2 regions of the Mesorhizobium sp. KR1-2 genome follow, and region 1 is predicted to be linked to the other one. Evidence: riboswitches for the same ligand, from Rfam matches in the RefSeq annotation. Region 1 holds a riboswitch; the other holds the start of a gene.
What was found. Region 1 has a riboswitch for S-adenosylmethionine ahead of metA (homoserine O-succinyltransferase). Riboswitches for the same ligand answer to the same signal wherever they lie in the genome.

Region 1 (8,912 bases):
CTCGGCAAATATCCGGAAGCCAGCGCGCTGGTATGTCGATTTCGCCTTGGGATGATCGCTGGTGTCGGTGTGCAGCCAGACGCGCTGCGTCGCATGCGACCAGACCTCCCGGAGCGCCCGATCCAGCAGGCAAGGACCGAGCTTTTGTCCTTGGACATCGGCAATCAGCCCGAAATGGACGAGTTCGACCTCCGGCTGGCCGACGCCGTCAAACTCGCACAAGCCGACCGCCCGGCCATCGACGCGCAGCACGTAGACATGTGTGGCGGGATTGGTGAGGAAGTCTCGAAGCTCTTCCGCAGGCATCCGCAATCGCATATCCCAGTTCAGCGGCTCGCCGACTGCGCGGTAGAGCGCAACATATTCTGCCGGATCAAGCGTTTCCCGCTCTATCCTGGCTGCGGCCACAGGCGCAGGAAATACCGCTCCTTGCGGCGCGTCCGTCATTTCCAGATAGGTGACGAGAAGGTCGACCATGTGTCCTCACGAACTGCCAGCAGTGTGGCGCAACCGACGACGATCGTCGTGGAACTCGTAGAGCACGTCATCAGGGGCATCTGCAACGGGGCGCCTTGGGCCGTCAGACGACGGCTTTGTTGAACTCGCCGGGCAACGTCGCTACCGTCATGAGCATGAATTCGGATATCGTCGACCTGCGATCCTTCTACGGCACCCCGCTTGGCCATGTCGCCGAGCAGTCGATCGGCATGGCGCTGGCATCGATCTGGGCCAGCATTCCCAGCGAGCGGCTGGTGGGGCTCGGCTATGCCTTGCCTTGGCTCGACCGCTTCGGCGCCGATGCCGAGCGCGTCTTCGCCTTCATGCCGGCGACGCAGGGCGCGGTGAGCTGGCCGCCGGCGCGGCCGTCGGCCACCGCGCTCGTGTTCGATGAGGAACTGCCGCTGCCCGACGCTTCGATCGACCGCATGCTTCTGGTGCATTCGCTCGAGCATGCAGAGAACCCACGCGAAACGCTGAAGGAGATCTGGCGTGTGCTGGCGCCGGCGGGCCGGGTCGTCATCGTGGTGCCCAACCGCCGCGGCGTCTGGGCGCGTTTCGAGCACACGCCTTTCGGCACCGGGCGGCCGTTCTCACGCGGCCAGCTCAACGAATTGCTGCGCGACGCCAATTTCACGCCTGCCTCCTGGTCGGAGGCGCTGCTGTTCCCGCCCACGCACAGCAGTCTGGTCATGCGCTTCCACAATGTTCTGGAGCGCGTGGGCCGCCGCTGCTGGCCGATCTTTTCCGGTGTCATCGTGGTAGAGGCGCAGAAGCGCCTCTACCAGGGCCTGCCGGTGGCGCAGCGCGCCTCGCGCCGTGTCTTCGTGCCGGTGCTGACGCCTCAGGGCGTTCGCGGTCATGCACGGGCCGCAGACAAGGCCAGCCCGTCCAGAAGCTGACGTTACGCCGGCTGGGCGGCCCGCCGGCGCAAGGTCTCGCTCGGCTCGATCAGCAGCGAGAGGGCCGCGGCGGCAATGCCCGTCATGCCGGCGATCTGGAAGGCCAGCACGTAGTCGCCCTGCATCTCGCGCAACGCCCCGCCGAAGAAGGCGGCGGTGGCCGCACCGACCTGGTGGCCGGCGACGATCCAGCCGAACACCAGCGGCCCCGAGCGATCGCCGAAGGCCTCGTTGGAGAGCCTGAGCGTGGGCGGTACGGTAGCGATCCAGTCGAGCCCATAGAGCACGGCGAAGATGGTCAAGCTGACGCCGGAAAAGCCGGAATAGGGCAGATAGACCAGCGAAAGACCGCGTATGCCGTAATAGACGCCGAGAAGCTTGCGCGGGTCGAAGCGGTCGGTCAGCCAGCCCGATAGCGTCGTGCCGATCAGGTCGAATATGCCCATCAGGGCCAGAAGGCTGGCGGCACGCACTTCCGGAATGCCCATGTCGCCGCAGAAGGCGATCAGATGGGTGCCGACCAGCCCGTTGGTGGTGAAGCCGCAGATGAAGAAGGTGGCGAAGAGATACCAGAACACGCGGGTCTTGGCCGACTGCAGCAGCGTGCCGAGGGTCATGGTCAGGAAATTGCCGCTGGCGGCCAGGGGCGGCTGCTCGGCCTCGCCAGGCTCGGCGCCGTAGCGCGTGATGCCGATGGAGGCCGGGCGCTCGGGCACAAGGAAATAGACCAGCGGCAGGAGCGCGGCGGTGGCGACCGAAACCGCGATGACGACCGGCTGCCAGCCGCCGGACTGGGCCAGCGCCGCCAGGAAGGGCAAAAACACCAGCATGCCGGTGGCGCTGGAGGCCGACATCAAGCCCATCATCAGGCCGCGATTGGTCTTGAACCAGCGGTTGACGATCGTTGCGCCGAGCACGGAAGCGACCGCGCCCGAGCCAATGCCGGAAAGCACGCCCCATGTGGCGATCAGGTGCCAGGGCTCGCTCATCGTCAGGCTCAGGGCGGTCGAGGCCGACATCAGCGCAAGCGCGGCCAGCAGCGTGCGCCGCAGGCCCACCCGCTCCATCAGAGCGGCGGCGAAGGGGCCGGCCAGGCCGTAAAGGAAGATGCCGATTGCCGCTGACAGCGAGATCGTGTCGCGGCGCCAGCCGAAGGCTTCCTCCAGCGGCAGCATCAGAACGCCCGGGGTCGAGCGCAAGCCGGCCGCGATCAGCAGCGAAAGGAAGATCACCGCCACGACCACGAAGGCGTAACGCTGGCCAAAGGGACGATTTTGAACTATGTTCATGTTACTGACCGGTACGTTGCGGATCGCCTATGTACGTACCGGTCAGTAACAAAGTCAAGAGAGCACGTGCATGCCAACCAAGACGAGCACCACACAGCTGACAGAAACTGCCAAGCCTGGCGAGGCGGGACAGCACCAGCCGCGCGCGGCCGAGCGCATATTGGGCGTGGCGCGCAACCTGTTCTATCGCCAGGGCATCCGCGCCATCGGCGTCGACGAGATCGTTCGGCAGGCGGGCGTCACCAAGCCGAGCCTCTACCGCAGCTTTTCCTCCAAGGACGAGCTCGCGGCCACCTATTTGCGCGCCTACGAGGTCGAGTTCTGGGAGCGTTTCGACCAGGCGGTGGCGGCGCATCCTGGCGATCCGCGCAGCCAGATCCGTGCCTTCCTGACCAGGGTCGGCCACCGCGCGGTGCAGCCTGACTATCGCGGCTGCGGCATGACCAATGCGGCGATCGAATATCCCGAGCATGGCCACCCGGCGCGCCTGGTGGGCGAGGCCAACAAACGCGAGCTGCGCCGGCGCCTGCGCGCCATGGCGGCCGAAATGGGCGCGGAAGACGCCGACACGCTGGGCGACGGCCTGCTGCTTCTGATCGAGGGTGCCTATGTTTCCGGCCAGTTGTTCGGCCCCGGCGGTCCCGCTGCTTCCGTCGCTGAAAATGCCGATCGGCTGATTGCCGCAAGCCTGAAGGCGCGTTGACGAGTGCGTCCGACGCCCGGCGGGATTACTCCGAGCCCACGAGCCGTTTCGGCTCATGTTCGGGCAAGAGCTCATCCGTGACCTGCGCGACGCCAGCTACAGGGCTGTCCGTCTGCTCGACCTCGCGCAGCCATTCGCGCCAGATCGCAACCAGTAGCGCCATCAGCACCGGGCCGATGAACAGGCCCAGGAAGCCCATGGTCTTCACGCCGCCGATCAGTCCGAAGAAGGTGGGCAGGAAGGGCAGCTTGATCGGCCCGCCGACCAGCTTCGGCCGCAGCGTCTTGTCGACGATGAACAGCTCGATCGAGCCCCAGGCAAGCAGGGCGATGCCGGCGATCGGCGTGCCGCGCGCCACCAGATAGGCCGAGACCAGCGTGAACGACAGCGGTGCACCACCGGGGATCAGCGCCATGACGCCGGTCAGCACGCCGAGCGTGACCGGCGACGGCACGCCGGCGATCCAGTAGGCGATGCCCAGCACCACGCCTTCGCCGATGGCGATCAGCGTCATGCCGGTGACCGTGGAACTGATCGTGGCCGGCACCACGCCGGAGATCCGATCCCAGCGCGTCGGTAGGATGCGCTCGCCGAGCTTGCCGATCTGCTTGGCGAAGCCCTCGCCGTCGCGATAGACGAAGAACAGCGCGATCAGCATGAACAGCAGCGTCAGCAGCAGGTTGAAGGCGCCTCCGCCGGCCGCCAGCACGCCGCGATAGATGCTGCCGATATTGGCGCCGCTGACGATCTGGATGAGCTCGCCGATGGCGCCGGGGTGGCCGATGTAGCGCGTCCACTGCTCGTTGGCCCATTCGCCGACGACCGGGAGTGTGCTGATCCATTCAGGCGTGGGCGCACCGTTGCGATTGGTCTCGACCGCCCAGGTGAACCACTCGCGAACTTCGTTGACCGTGTAGATGCCGGCCAGAACGATCGGCACCACCAGGAAGGCGACTATGAACAGGATCGCCAGCGTGGCGGCAACGGTGCGGTTGCCGGAAACCCCGTCGAGCAGTCTGCGATAGAGCGGCCAGCTTGCAAAAGCGATGACGAGTGCGGCCAGCACCGGCACCAGGAAGCCATGGAAGAAGTAAATGCCGGCCGCGACGATGAGCACGAGCAGCCAGCGCGCGGCGGTCAGGGGAGGGATGAGCGGAATACGGGCAGGTGTGGAAAGCCCGAGCAGGCGGGGTTCCCGTTTGGAGGTCCCGGATTCCAGTTCGCTCAAAAGAAAGTTCTCCTCGGCTGGGCGGTGCACTCTTCACTACCCTGTTGCGCGGGCCGCACCAAGGGGTTTCGCGCAGATATAGGTATTCGCCGGGTCGGGCGAAATGCGGAGCCCGGCCACGGTACGATTTAGTGATCATAGCTGCGGAAATGCGCTGCTTTGTGACGATGTGTGCGACCTGCTGGCGCGGCTTGTTCTATCGCGCCAGTTCGCTCAGCCCAGGCGAGGATTATGCCATGTCGGGCTGCAGGGGCCTTCCGACATGTTCCAGGTCGTAAGGCGTGGTCTGATAGACTTGGTTGATCCAGTTGCCGAAAAGCAGATGGGCATGCGAGCGCCACCGGTTGAGCGGTCGGCGGGCCGGATCGTCGTCGGGGTAATACCCGTGCGGCACCTCAATCGGCGTACCGGCGGCCACGTCGCGGTCATATTCTTCCTTGAGCGACGTGGAATCATATTCGATGTGGTTGAACATATAGAGCCGGTTGCCGGTCGTCTCAGCCAGCAGGCAGGGGCCGGTCACGTCCGATTCCATCAACAGGTCCAAGCCCGAGCCCGAGGGAATGTCGGCGCTGCGCACCTCCGTCCAGCGTGAGACGGGAATGGCGAAATCGTCCGAAAAGCCCGCAAGGTAAGGCGAGGCGGGCGCATTGTTGCTGTGACGGAAAACCCCGAAGGCCTTCTTGTCGAGCGTGTATTTCGGGACGCGATGGAAATGCCAGGCCGCGGCCATGGCTCCCCAGCAGATGAAGAACGAGGAATGGACGTGGGTGGTCGTCCACTCGAAGATGCGCTTGAGTTCGTCCCAGTAGGTGACTTCTTCGAAGTCCAGCAGTTCTATGGGCGCGCCGGTGACGATGAACCCGTCGAACTTGCGGTCCCTGACTTCTTCCCAGGTCTGATAGAAGGAGATGAGATGCTCCTCGGACGTGTTCTTCGCCTTGTGATTGCCCACGCGCACTAGCGTCAGCTCAACCTGAAGGGGCGAGGCGCCGATCAGACGGGCGAATTGCGTCTCCGTGCGGATCTTGTTCGGCATGAGGTTCAGGAGCCCGATCTGCAGCGGACGGATGTCCTGGCGCAGCGCCGTCCGTTCGTCCATCACGGATACGCCTTCGCGTACAAGCACCTCGTGGGCAGGGAGCTGATCGGGGATCTTGATCGGCATCGCACAAACTCCAAAACAAAAAAGACCGGTGGCGAAATCGCGACCGGTCCGAACGAATTTGTCGTCATCGGTCCCTTTAGCGACTTATTTAACGTGGCTGCAAGCCGACCGGCCAAATCACCACGGAACGTCAAGCCTTTTACGTCCGCGCCTGGGCGGCGTCAACGGCAAAGCTTTTTCTCGACAATCCGCGCCCTGGCGAGTATTTCCCTCGCGTCCCTTTTTGACCTTGGAAAGCCGGATTTTCAGCCATGACGCAAGCGAATGACATGAGCCGCCCGCAGCCGAAGCCCGGCATCATGGACATCGCCGCATATGTGCCCGGCAAAAGCAGCGCGCCTGCCGGCGTCGCCAAGGTGCACAAGCTGTCGTCGAACGAAAATCCGCTTGGCGCTTCGCCGGCCGCGATCGAGGCCGTGCGCGACGTGGCCGCACGGCTCGAATTCTATCCCGACGGCTCGGCGACCAAGCTGCGCGAGGCGATCGGCGAGGTCTATGGCCTGAATCCGGCAAACATCGTCTGCTCGAACGGTTCCGACGAGATCATCGGCCTCCTGGCGCAGACCTACCTGCAGCCGGGCGACGAGGGCATCTTCACCGAGCACGGTTTTCTGGTCTACCGCATCTACATCCAGGCCGCCGGCGCGGTTCCGGTGGTGGCCAAGGAAAGCAACGAGACGGCCGACGTCGACGCCATCCTCGCGGCGGTGACCGACAAGACCAAGATCGTGTTCCTGGCCAATCCCAACAATCCTACGGGCACCTACATCCCTTACGAGGAGGTGCGCCGGCTGCACGCCGCGCTGCCCAAGCACGTGCTTCTGGTGCTCGACGCGGCCTATGCGGAATATGTGCGCCGCAACGACTATGAGGCGGGCATCGAGCTCGTCTCGAACTCGCAGAACGTGGTCATGACCCGCACCTTCTCGAAGATCCACGGTCTTGGCGGCGCGCGCATCGGCTGGGCCTATGCGCCGACGCACATCGTGGATGCGCTGAACCGCGTGCGCGGGCCGTTCAACGTCAATGCCGCGGCTATCGAGGCTGGTGTGGCCGCCATGCGCGACCGCGCCCATGTCGAGCGCACCGTTGAGCATAACGAGCAGTGGCTTCCCTGGCTTGCGGCACATCTGACGCAACTTGGCCTGAGGGTCACGCCCAGCGTCGGCAATTTCATCCTCATTCACTTCCCGGACGATGGGAAGCACTCGGCGGCATCGGCCGACGACTATCTGACCGCTCGCGGTTATATTCTGCGGCGCGTTGCAGGCTACGGTTTTCCCAACGCGCTGCGGATGACAGTCGGAACCGAAGAAGCCAACCGCGGCGTCGTCGCCGCTCTCACCGAGTTTTTGAAAAGCTAGAAAATGTCCGCTCCATTGTTTGAGAAGATCGCCCTCGTCGGCATCGGCCTCATCGGGTCGTCGCTGGCGCGGGTCATTCGCCGTGAAGGCCTTGCAGGCCATGTCGCCATCGCCACCCGCAGCCCCGACACGCTGAAGCGCGCCGAGGAACTGCAGCTCGGCTCCTCCTACACCACCAGCGCTGCCGAGGCGGTGAACGACGCCGACCTGGTCATCGTCTCGGTGCCGGTCGGCTCGTCCGCCGCTGTCGCCGAGGAGATCGCGCCGACGTTGAAGCCCGGCGCCATCGTCACCGACGTAGGTTCCACCAAGAACTCGGTGATCGCGCAGATGAAGCCGCACATGCCCGCGCATGTGCACTTCATTCCCGGCCATCCGCTGGCGGGTACGGAAAAATCCGGCCCCGACGCCGGCTTCGCCGAGCTGTTCGAGAACCGCTGGTGCATTTTCACGCCGCTGCCGGGCACCGACCCGGAAGCGCTGGAGAAGCTGTCGGAATTCTGGCGGCGCTGCGGCTCCAACATCGACACGATGGACCCCGAGCACCACGACATGGTGCTGGCGATCGTGTCGCACCTGCCGCACATCATCGCCTACAACATCGTCGGCACCGCCGACGACCTGCAGACGGTGACCAAGTCCGAGGTGATCAAGTATTCGGCGTCCGGCTTCCGCGACTTCACGCGCCTGGCCGCATCGGACCCGACCATGTGGCGCGACGTGTGCCTGCACAACAAGGACGCGATCCTGGAAATGCTGGCGCGGTTCTCGGAGGATCTCGCCTCGCTGCAACGCGCGATCCGCTGGGGCGACGGCGAAAAACTGTTCGACCTGTTCACGCGCACCCGCACCATCCGGCGCTCGATCATCGACGCCGGTCAGGATATCGACGCGCCCGACTTTGGCCGCCAGGTCGTCGCGCATCCGGAGAAGCTGGCGAAGGGCTGAGCGGCACGCCGCTCAGGTTTTGTCTCCTCACCCGGCATCCGGGTGAGGAGCGTTTCAGCGTGAGCTGACGTCTGCAGGTCTACTGCAGCGGCGGCACCTGGCCCAGCTTGATGAAGCCGAGCGAGGCCTTGCCCTTGACGATCTTCAGCGGCAGCGACGGCGAGCTGCCGAGGATGGAAAGGCCCATGAAGCCCTGGTGGATTTCCCGGCTCTTTTCCGGAAGCACGCCGCCCAGCACTGTCGCAAGTCCTTGCGGATCGCGCATGGTCACCTTGAACTGGGCGTCGACCAGCCCGTCCTGATCGACCGAGAACGGCCCGCTCAGCGAGATGCCGGTCGTCTCGCTGGTCGAGAGGTCGAGCGTGCGGATGACGCCGGACTGGCCGCGGAGGCTCTGCGCCCGGCTGGCGATGAGCTGGACGCCGTTGTTGAGGGTGAGGTCAGTCTCCCCCGACAGAGGCGGCACGGTGCGCCCGTCGACCAGCACAGGGTCGAGGGAGAGGCCGGAGAAGGTGCCGGCAAGGTCGACGTTTTCGCCGTTGGGGCGCATGTGTCCCTCGAAGGTTTCGACGGTCGCCAGTTGCGCGCCGGCGGCGGTGGCGGCGCGAAGCTGCCTGCCTTCCACCGAGACCCGCTCCGGCAGCGGATGGGCCAGCCGCACGCTTGCCCGCAGATTGCCCCAGTCGAACGCCAGCGGCTGCAAATGCGGCACGGCGACACTGGCCGGGCCGTCGAGCTCGGCTATGAGGTGGGCGGGATCGTAAATCTGGCCCACCGAGCGGAAGCCGCCGGCCGAGACGCTGATGCCCCGC
Region 2 (8,912 bases), on a different contig from region 1:
CAGGACGGCAAGCGATATCTCGACTTCGCCGGCGGCATCGCCGTCAATTCATTGGGCCACGGCCATCCGAAGCTGGTGGCAGCGCTGACCGAGCAGGCCGGCAAGCTGTGGCACACCTCCAACCTCTACGAGATCCCCGGCCAGACCCGGCTGGGCGAGCGGCTGGCGGCGGCCACCTTTGCCGACAAGGTGTTCTTCACCAATTCGGGCGCGGAAGCGCTGGAATGCGCGATCAAGACCGCGCGCCGCTACCAGTATGTCAACGGCCATCCGGAAAAGTTCCGCACCATCACCTTCGAGGGCGCTTTCCACGGCCGCACCCTGGCGACCATCGCCGCCGGCGGCCAGCAGAAATATCTGGAAGGTTTCGGGCCCAAGGTCGAAGGCTTCGACCAGGTTCCCTTCGGCGACATGGAAGCGTTGGAGAAGGCGATCACGCCCGAGACGGCCGCGATCCTGATCGAACCGGTGCAGGGCGAGGGCGGCATCCGCGAGGTGCCGACGGCGTTCCTCAAGCGCTTGCGCGAGCTGTGCGACCAGCACGACCTGCTTTTGATCTTCGACGAGGTGCAGAGCGGCATCGGTCGCACCGGCAAGCTGTTCGCCTATGAATGGTCGGGCGTTGCGCCCGACATCATGGCGATTGCCAAGGGCATCGGCGGCGGCTTCCCCGTGGGCGCCTGCCTGGCCACCGGGGCGGCGGCCGCCGGCATGACCGCCGGCGTGCACGGCACCACCTTCGGCGGCAATCCGCTGGCCATGGCGGTGGGCAATGCCGTTCTCGACGTGGTGCTGGAAGACGGCTTCCTCGACGACATCAAGCGCAAGGCGCTGGTGATGAAGCAGGGCCTGGCCGCCATCTCCGACGAGTTCCCGGACGTCATCGAGGGCGTACGCGGTTCCGGGCTGATGCTCGGCCTCAAGTGCAAGCAGCCCAACACCAAGGTCAACGCCGCGCTGCGCGACCAGGCGCTGCTTGCCGTCCCGGCGGGCGACAATGTCGTGCGCCTGCTGCCCCCGCTCACCGTCTCCGACGAGGAGATCCGCGAGGCGCTGGCCCGCATCCACGCGGCTGCAAAGGGCCTGTCCGAGGCCGCCGCAGCATAAGACAAAACAGTCTCTAGAGGGTTCGACATGACCAGTGGTATCCGCCACTTCACCGACCTTTCCTCCGTCCCCGCAGATACGCTGCGCGGCATCCTCGACGATGCCGTCGCGCGCAAGGGGCGCCTGAAAGGCGGCGAGCGTTCGCGACCGCTGGACGGCAAGGTGCTGGCGATGATCTTCGACAAGCCGTCGACGCGCACCCGCGTGTCGTTCGATGTCGGCATGCGCCAGCTCGGCGGCGAGACCATCATGCTCACCGGCACCGAGATGCAGCTCGGCCGTTCGGAGACCATCGCGGACACCGCCAAGGTGCTGTCGCGCTATGTCGACGCCATCATGATCCGCACCACCTCGCACGAGCGGCTGGTCGAACTCACCGAGAACGCCAGCGTTCCGGTCATCAACGGCCTCACCGACGATACCCATCCGTGCCAGATCATGGCCGACGTGATGACCTTCGAGGAGCATCGGGGTCCCGTCGCCGGCAAGACCTTCGCCTGGGTGGGCGACGGCAACAACGTCCTGCACTCGCTGCTCGAGGCCTCGGCGCGCTTCAGCTTCAATGTCAACGTCGCCGTGCCGGAAGGCAGCGAGCCAGAGCAGAAGTTCGTCGACTGGTCGCGCGAAAATGGCGGCGCGCTCAAGTTCACGCGCAGCGCCGAGGAGGCGGTCGAGGGCGTGGACTGCATCGTCACCGACTGCTGGGTCTCGATGGGCCAGGAGCATCGCGCCCGCGGCCACAACGTCTTCATGCCCTATCAGGTCAACGATGCGCTCATGAAGCGCGCCAAGTCCGACGCGCTCTTCATGCACTGCCTGCCCGCCCACCGCGGCGAGGAGGTCACCGACGAGGTCATCGACGGGCCGCATTCGGTTGTCTTCGACGAGGCCGAGAACCGCCTGCACGCCCAGAAGGCGGTGCTGGCCTGGTGCCTCGGGGCCTGATCCGTCCCGTCTCGCGAGGGGTGGCTCGCAAAGCGAAAGCTTGATCCGGCTTGCTTGCATGCCTATCTGCCCCGGATCACACTCGCTTTGATGTCTGAATAGGCGGTAGCGGCGCTTTTTTGCGCCGGGGGTCCGCCACAAGGGATTGGGTCCATTGGCTGATACAGAACGCAAGCTCGGCGAATTCGGCGCGGCCGGAGACGACCATGTCGTGCCCTTCGAGGTCGGTCCGCTCGATGTGCGCGGCCGCATGGTGCAGCTCGGCCCGCTGCTCGACCAGATTCTCGCCCGCCACGATTACCCCGAGCCCGTCGCGCGCCTTCTGGCCGAGGCGGTGGTGGTGACCGTGCTCTTGGGCACCTCGCTCAAGTTCGAGGGCAAGTTCATCCTGCAGACCCGCACCAACGGGCCGGTCGACATGCTGGTGGCCGATTTCGCTACCCCGCGCTCCGTGCGCGCCTATGCGCGCTTCGATGCCGAGCGGCTCGAAACCCTGCTCGCGGCCGGCGAGAGCGCGGCCGAAACGCTGCTGGGCACCGGCGTGCTCGCGCTGACGGTAGACCAAGGCCAGCATACACAGCGCTACCAGGGCGTCGTCCAACTCGACGGCATCACCCTGGAGGAGGCGGCCAAGACCTATTTCCGCCAGTCCGAGCAGATCCCTACCGACGTCAAGCTCGCCGTGGGCAAGCAGGTGATGCCGGGGGCAGGCGGCCGCGAGTACTGGCGCGCCGGCGGTCTATTGGCGCAGTTCCTGCCCAAGGCACCCGAGCGCATGCGCGCGCCCGACATCCACGGCGGCGACGGCGACCACGACCTGTCTCCGCGCGAGCTTGCCGACAATGCCTGGCAGGAGTTGCTAGCGCTGGCGGCCACCATCGAACCGACCGAACTGCTCGACCCGACCGTCGGCTCCGAAAGGCTGCTCTACCGCCTGTTCAACGAGCACGGCGTGCGCGTCTTCAACAGCGTGCCCGTGCTCGACGAATGCTCTTGCTCGCGCGAGAAGATCCGCGGCATCCTCGGCGGCTTCTCGGCCGAGGAGATCACCGACAGCGTGGAAGACGGCCTCATCCGGGTGAACTGCGAGTTCTGCTCGAAGAAATACGAGTTCGAGCCGACCGAGTTCACTGAAGCGGTCTGACCGGTTTCACCAGCCGGAACCTCGCAAGAGCTCGTTCCAGTTCGGATTGGAAGCCTCTATCAATTCGATCTTCCATTGACGCGGCCAGCGCTTGAGTGACTTCTCGCGCTGGATCGCGTCGCGAATGTCGAAGTGTTCCTCGTACCAGACCAGCCGGTGCACGCCGTACCGCGCCGTGAAGCGTGATCCTTTGCCCGCTTTGTGTTCGGGAATGCGACGGCCGAGATCGTTGGTCACGCCGATATAGATCGTGCCCCGCTTCTGGCTGGCCGTCATATACACGTAGCCCGTCATGGCTGGACGGTAGCGGATCGGACCGAAGACGCAATCCTGCGTTCTGCCATGCATGGCCCGGTTGACGCGTTCCGGCATGGATCCTCGGGTCAAGCCCGAGGATGACGAATGCAGGAGGCGTTCTTGCAAGGCGTCTACCGGCGATGGTTGACAGTGACGTTTTTCGGTTCGTCATCCTCGGGCTTGACCCGAGGATCCATGCCGGAACTTTTCGGCAGCGCGCCATTGCCCTCAGGAAGGCTGTCCTCCGCATCGGAACCCCGGCGGCAACACGCCGTTGCCACCGACCCCGAAGGAGCGGCTCAGTTCACCGTGCGGGCCGTTCCCGGCAGGTCGAGCGAGAAGGCGGGGATGTCGACGTCGAACAGTTCGTCGCGCTCGTTGCGCATCGTATAGCGCCCGACCATGATGCCCGACGGCGTGGTGAGCGGGCAGCCCGACATGTATTGGTAGCTGTCGCCGGGGTTGAGCTCCGGCTGTTCGCCGACGACGCCGGAGCCGCGCACCTCCTCGACGCGCCCCAGCGCATCGGTGATGTGCCAGTAGCGCGACAGCAACTGCACGAACTCGTCCGACTGGTTGGCAATGGTCACGCGATAGCCCCAGACATAGCGGTTTTCCGCCGGGTCGGAGCGCTCCTCGAGGTAGAACGGCTCGACGCTCACTTCGATATTGCGCGTTATGGCGCGGTACATGGCATCGATACTCCTCAAAGCCCCAAGAATCTGCCGCCCTTAACAGCAGGTCAACAGTCTTTGCGTCATCATCATCGCGATTGTGATTTCCGCATGACGACGTTTCGCGTCTATTGGGCGGAACGACGCAGGCAAGGGTAGGCGGATGCTGGACGGCTGGGCGCGCAGGGGCATCGACCCCCTGCTGGACGTGATCGGGCGCTGGCTTGCGCGCGCCGGCGTTCCGGCCAACGCGGTTACGCTTGCCGCCTTTGCCATCGGGATAGCCGCGGCCGGCGCGATCGTCGCCGGGTGGTTCCTGACAGGGCTTGCGCTGCTGCTCGCCAGCCGGCTGGGCGACGGGCTCGACGGCGCGATAGCCAGAACCGGCGGCGCGACCGATTTCGGCGGCTATCTCGACATCGTGCTCGACTTCGCCTTCTACGGCGCCATCCCGCTCGCCTTCGTGCTGGCCGATCCGGCCGCCAACGCGATCGCCGGCGCCGTGCTGCTGCTCTCCTTCTACGTCAACGGATCGAGCTTTCTCGCCTATGCGATCATGGCCGAGAAGCGGTGGATGCAAGGCAAGGCGCGGGGTGAAAAATCGCTGTTCTTCACCACCGGCCTGGCGGAGGCGACCGAAACGCTGATCGTCTTCGTCGCCTTCTGCCTGTTTCCGGCCTGGTTCGCGCCGATCGCCTATGTGTTCGCCGCGCTCACCTTCTACACCGCGCTGTCGCGCATCGTGCTGGCGGCGCGGACGTTTCGATGAGGGACTGTGGGCAGGCTGGGCCAGCCCCGGATTGTCATCCCGTTCCTGACGATGCGACTGGAGCCAATTGAAAGCTGCGCATGCCGCGCTTAGCTTCCGCGCACTGCTGCATTGGGGGATTCGCGTGAAGACGGCTGTCCAATCTTGTTTTCTGGCGGCCTGCGTCGCGTCGCTGCCAATGGCTGCGCATGCCGAGTGGCAGGCGGTCGAGAAGATCGAGGCCTACGCCATCTCGGGCAAGACCGGCCCCGAGCTATACGCCTCGATCGGCGAGCGGGGACCGAAGGTGGGAAGCCTCGGCGTCCGCACCATCGCGCACACCAATTTCACGCTCACCTGGTCGCGGAAATACGAGCCGCAGCCGGACGGCGCCTGCACGCTGGTTTCGGCGCGGCCCAACCTCACCATCACCTACATGCTCCCCCGGCCAAGCCAAAAGCTGCCGCCCGCCATCCGGACGAACTGGGAGGCGTTTTACTCAGGCGTCCAGGCGCATGAGCGGGTGCATGGCGACATCATCAAGGACATGGTCCGGGGGATCGAGATGCTGAGCGTCGGCTTCTCCGTCCCCGACGATCCCGATTGCAGCAAGATCCGGGCCGAGCTGACCAAGCGTCTTGCGGAAATCTCGTTGGCGCAGCGGGCGCGCAGCCGCGACTTCGATCGGGTCGAGCTCAGCGACGGCGGCAACGTCCACCAGCTCATCCTCGCGCTGCTGAACGGCGGATAGGGCGGCCGCCCCACCTCGTCATCCTCGGGCCGGAGCACGAGCGGTAGCGAAGTGCGGAGGTTCCGGGGACCCACGCCGGTCGGCCAAAGTTGGCTGGGGCGGTGCAGCCGAGCAGATCGATGCGCTCCCTCCGCCGGGATGACGCTTGAAAAAAAGCCGGAGATCAAAGCTGGGCTGACTTCCCCGGGACAGTTTGCTGACACGAAACCTGCCCCGGACTGCCGGTTGAGGCTCCGAGGCATGGGTCCCCGGAACCTCCGCACGTCGCTGTGCTCGTGCTTCGGCCCGAGGACGACGGGATGAAAGGCTGCGGCATCCCTTCGAAGCCGTCTCCAGAAACCTTGAACAAGTTGGGATCAAGGTGCCTCGTAGGCCCTCGACGCTGGCGATTGGCGCCGGCCGCCCCACCTCGTCATCCTCGGGCCGGAGCACGAGCGATAGCGAAGTGCGGAGGTCCCGGGGACCCATGCCGGTCGGCCAAAACTGCCGCAACAGTGCGGAAAGAGCCTGTCTTTGAAATGGCCAGACGCGAAACCGGGCGTGGCGATGATGAAGTGCGCCGGCGTCCACCTCCCCCTTGAGGGGAGGTCGCATCCGAGCGGAGCGACGGATGCGGGAGGGGCCACTGCGGCAGTGCGCGGCATTGAGACCCCTGTCTTTCACGAAGGCGAAGACCCAAAGGGTCGCGCGCGGCCGCAACGACCCCTCCCGCCTCGCTTCGCTCGGCACCTCCCCTCAAGGGGGAGGGAGGCGCTGCGCCCGGCCCCCTACGCCGCCGCCTTCAGCGCGCGGTCGATGTCCTTCAGGAGGTCGTCGGCATCCTCCAGCCCCAGCGACAGGCGCAGCGTGCCGTCCCCGATGCCGAGTTCGGCGCGCGCCTCGTCGGTCAGGTTCTTGTGGGTGGTGGTGGCCGGATGCGTGATCAGGCTCTTGGAGTCGCCGAGATTGTTGGAGATCAGCACCACGTCGAGCGCGTTCTCGAAGGCGAAGGCCGATTTCTTGCCGCCCTTGAGGTCGAAGCAGATCAGGGTCGAGCCGCCCGACATCTGCTTCTTCACGATGTCTGCCTGCGGGTGGTCGGCCCGGCCCGGATAGACGACACGTGCCACCTCCGGCCGGCCGGCGAGGAAGTCGGCCACCCTGGCCGCGCTCTCCGTCTGCTGGCGCACGCGCAGGGGGAGTGTCTCCAGCCCCTTCAGCAGCGTCCAGGCGTTGAACGGCGACAGGCTCGGACCGGTGTGGCGGAAATAGTCGTGCAGGTTCTCGTCGATCCACTGCTTGTCGGAAAGGATCACGCCGCCCAGGCAGCGACCCTGGCCGTCGATATGCTTGGTGGCCGAATAGACCACGATATGCGCGCCAAGCTCCAGCGGCTTCTGCATCAACGGGGTGGCGAAGACGTTGTCGACGATGAGGCGCGCGCCGATGGAATTGGCAAGTGCCGCCACGGCGGCGATGTCGACCACCTCCAGCGTCGGGTTGGTCGGGCTTTCCAGGAAGAACACCTTGGTGTTGGGCTGCACCGCCTTTTCCCAGTTGGCGATGTCGCGGCCGTCCACCAGCGTCGCTTCGATGCCGTAGCGGGGCGCCAGCGTCTCCACCACCCAGCGACAGGAGCCGAACAGCGCGCGCGCCGCCACGATGTGGTCGCCGGCCTTGAGGCTGCACAGGATCGCGGCCGTCACAGCCGCCATGCCCGACGCCAGCGCGCGGGCGTCCTCCGCGCCTTCCAGCGCGCACATGCGCTTCTCGAACATGTCGACGGTCGGGTTGGCGTAGCGCGAGTAGATGAAGCCGGGCGTCTCGCCCTTGAAGCGGGCCTCGGCGGACTCCGCGGTCTCGTAAACGTAGCCCTGCGTGAGGAACATCGCCTCCGCGGTCTCGCCGAATTCGGAGCGGAGCACCCCGGAGTGGACGAGTTGCGTTGCAGGCTTCCAGTCGCGCTTGTTGTTTGTCATAGCCTTGATCCAGACACAAAAAAACCGGCCGCGAAAAGTCGCATGCCGGTGCACGAGCGGCCCTTTAGCGACTTGTTTAACGTGGCTGCAAGCCGACCGGCAAATCACCACGGGATAAGGCCCGTTTAGACCTCGTGCCGGCTTGCGTCAATGGCACACATCATTAAACCTCCTTCGACCATTTTGTGGAGCAGGCATTGGCGCAAACAGGCATTCTTCCGGATCAGGAGATCGCGGCACTCTTCCAATCGGGGGCGCTGGCGGCGCCGCGGTCGCTCGATGCCGATCAGATCCAACCGGCGAGCCTCGACCTGCGCCTCGGCGAAAAGGCCTACCGCGTGCGCGCCAGCTTCCTGCCTGGCCCCGGCCACAAGGTCGCCGAGAAGCTCGAGCGCCTGAGGCTCCACGAGGTCGACCTCACGCAGGGCGCGGTGCTGGAAACCGGCTGCGTCTACATCGTGCCGCTGCTGGAAAGCCTGGCCCTGCCTCAGACTATCTCGGCCTCGGCCAACCCGAAGAGCTCGACCGGCCGGCTCGACATCTTCACCCGCGTCATGACCGATCATGGCCAGGAGTTCGACAAGATCGCAGCCGGCTATGCCGGGCCGCTCTATCTGGAAGTCAGCCCGCGCACCTTCCCCATCATCGCGCGCACCGGCTCGCGCCTGTCGCAGATCCGCTTCCGCACCGGCAATGCGCTGCTCACCGAAGCCGAGCTTCACGAGTTGCACCGGACGGAGACGCTGGTCGCCTCTGAAACGCCAAACATCTCCGGCGGCGGCATCGCGCTGTCCATCGACCTTCAGGGCGACAAGGACGGACTGATCGGCTACCGCGCCAAGCATCACACCGGTCTGATCGACGTCGACAAGCGCGCGGCGCAGGACCTGCATGACTTCTGGGAGCCGCTCTACCGACGCGGCGCGGGCGAATTGGTGCTCGACCCGGACGAGTTCTACATCCTCGTCAGCCGCGAGGCGGTGCATGTGCCGCCCGGCCATGCAGCCGAGATGACGCCTTTCGATCCGCTGGTCGGCGAATTCCGCGTCCACTATGCCGGCTTCTTTGATCCCGGCTTCGGCCATTCCGCGGCCGGCGGCACCGGCAGCCGCGCGGTGCTGGAAGTGCGCAGCCACGAGGTGCCGTTCATCCTCGAACACGGCCAGATCGTCGGTCGTCTGGTTTACGAGCACATGCTGTCGCGGCCGAATGCGCTCTATGGCACCGATCTCGGCTCGAACTATCAGGCGCAGGGCCTCAAGCTTTCCAAGCATTTTCGGGCGGGCTG

Region 2: linked by a shared signal. The riboswitch ahead of ABLE85_RS00890 (O-succinylhomoserine sulfhydrylase) and the one ahead of metA (homoserine O-succinyltransferase) in region 1 are both predicted to bind S-adenosylmethionine.

Annotation. Positions count from the first base shown of each region.
Region 1 covers NZ_JBDZDS010000005.1:245,254-254,165, forward strand. Annotated here, with positions in the region: gene ABLE85_RS12890 (GNAT family N-acetyltransferase) at 1-477, opposite strand, end outside; gene ABLE85_RS12895 (class I SAM-dependent methyltransferase) at 633-1,400, shown strand; gene ABLE85_RS12900 (MFS transporter) at 1,403-2,689, opposite strand; gene ABLE85_RS12905 (TetR/AcrR family transcriptional regulator) at 2,850-3,392, shown strand; gene ABLE85_RS12910 (AI-2E family transporter) at 3,418-4,578, opposite strand; gene metA (homoserine O-succinyltransferase) at 4,850-5,788, opposite strand; SAM riboswitch at 5,844-5,922, opposite strand; gene hisC (histidinol-phosphate transaminase) at 6,040-7,152, shown strand; gene ABLE85_RS12925 (prephenate/arogenate dehydrogenase family protein) at 7,156-8,100, shown strand; gene ABLE85_RS12930 (DUF2125 domain-containing protein) at 8,180-8,912, opposite strand, start outside.
Region 2 covers NZ_JBDZDS010000001.1:166,885-175,796, forward strand. Annotated here, with positions in the region: gene ABLE85_RS00855 (aspartate aminotransferase family protein) at 1-1,107, shown strand, start outside; gene argF (ornithine carbamoyltransferase) at 1,135-2,052, shown strand; gene ABLE85_RS00865 (Hsp33 family molecular chaperone) at 2,207-3,196, shown strand; gene ABLE85_RS00870 (GIY-YIG nuclease family protein) at 3,203-3,490, opposite strand; gene apaG (Co2+/Mg2+ efflux protein ApaG) at 3,793-4,185, opposite strand; gene ABLE85_RS00880 (CDP-alcohol phosphatidyltransferase family protein) at 4,331-4,936, shown strand; gene ABLE85_RS00885 (DUF922 domain-containing protein) at 5,115-5,666, shown strand; gene ABLE85_RS00890 (O-succinylhomoserine sulfhydrylase) at 6,434-7,624, opposite strand; SAM riboswitch at 7,669-7,745, opposite strand; gene ABLE85_RS00895 (2'-deoxycytidine 5'-triphosphate deaminase) at 7,822-8,912, shown strand, end outside.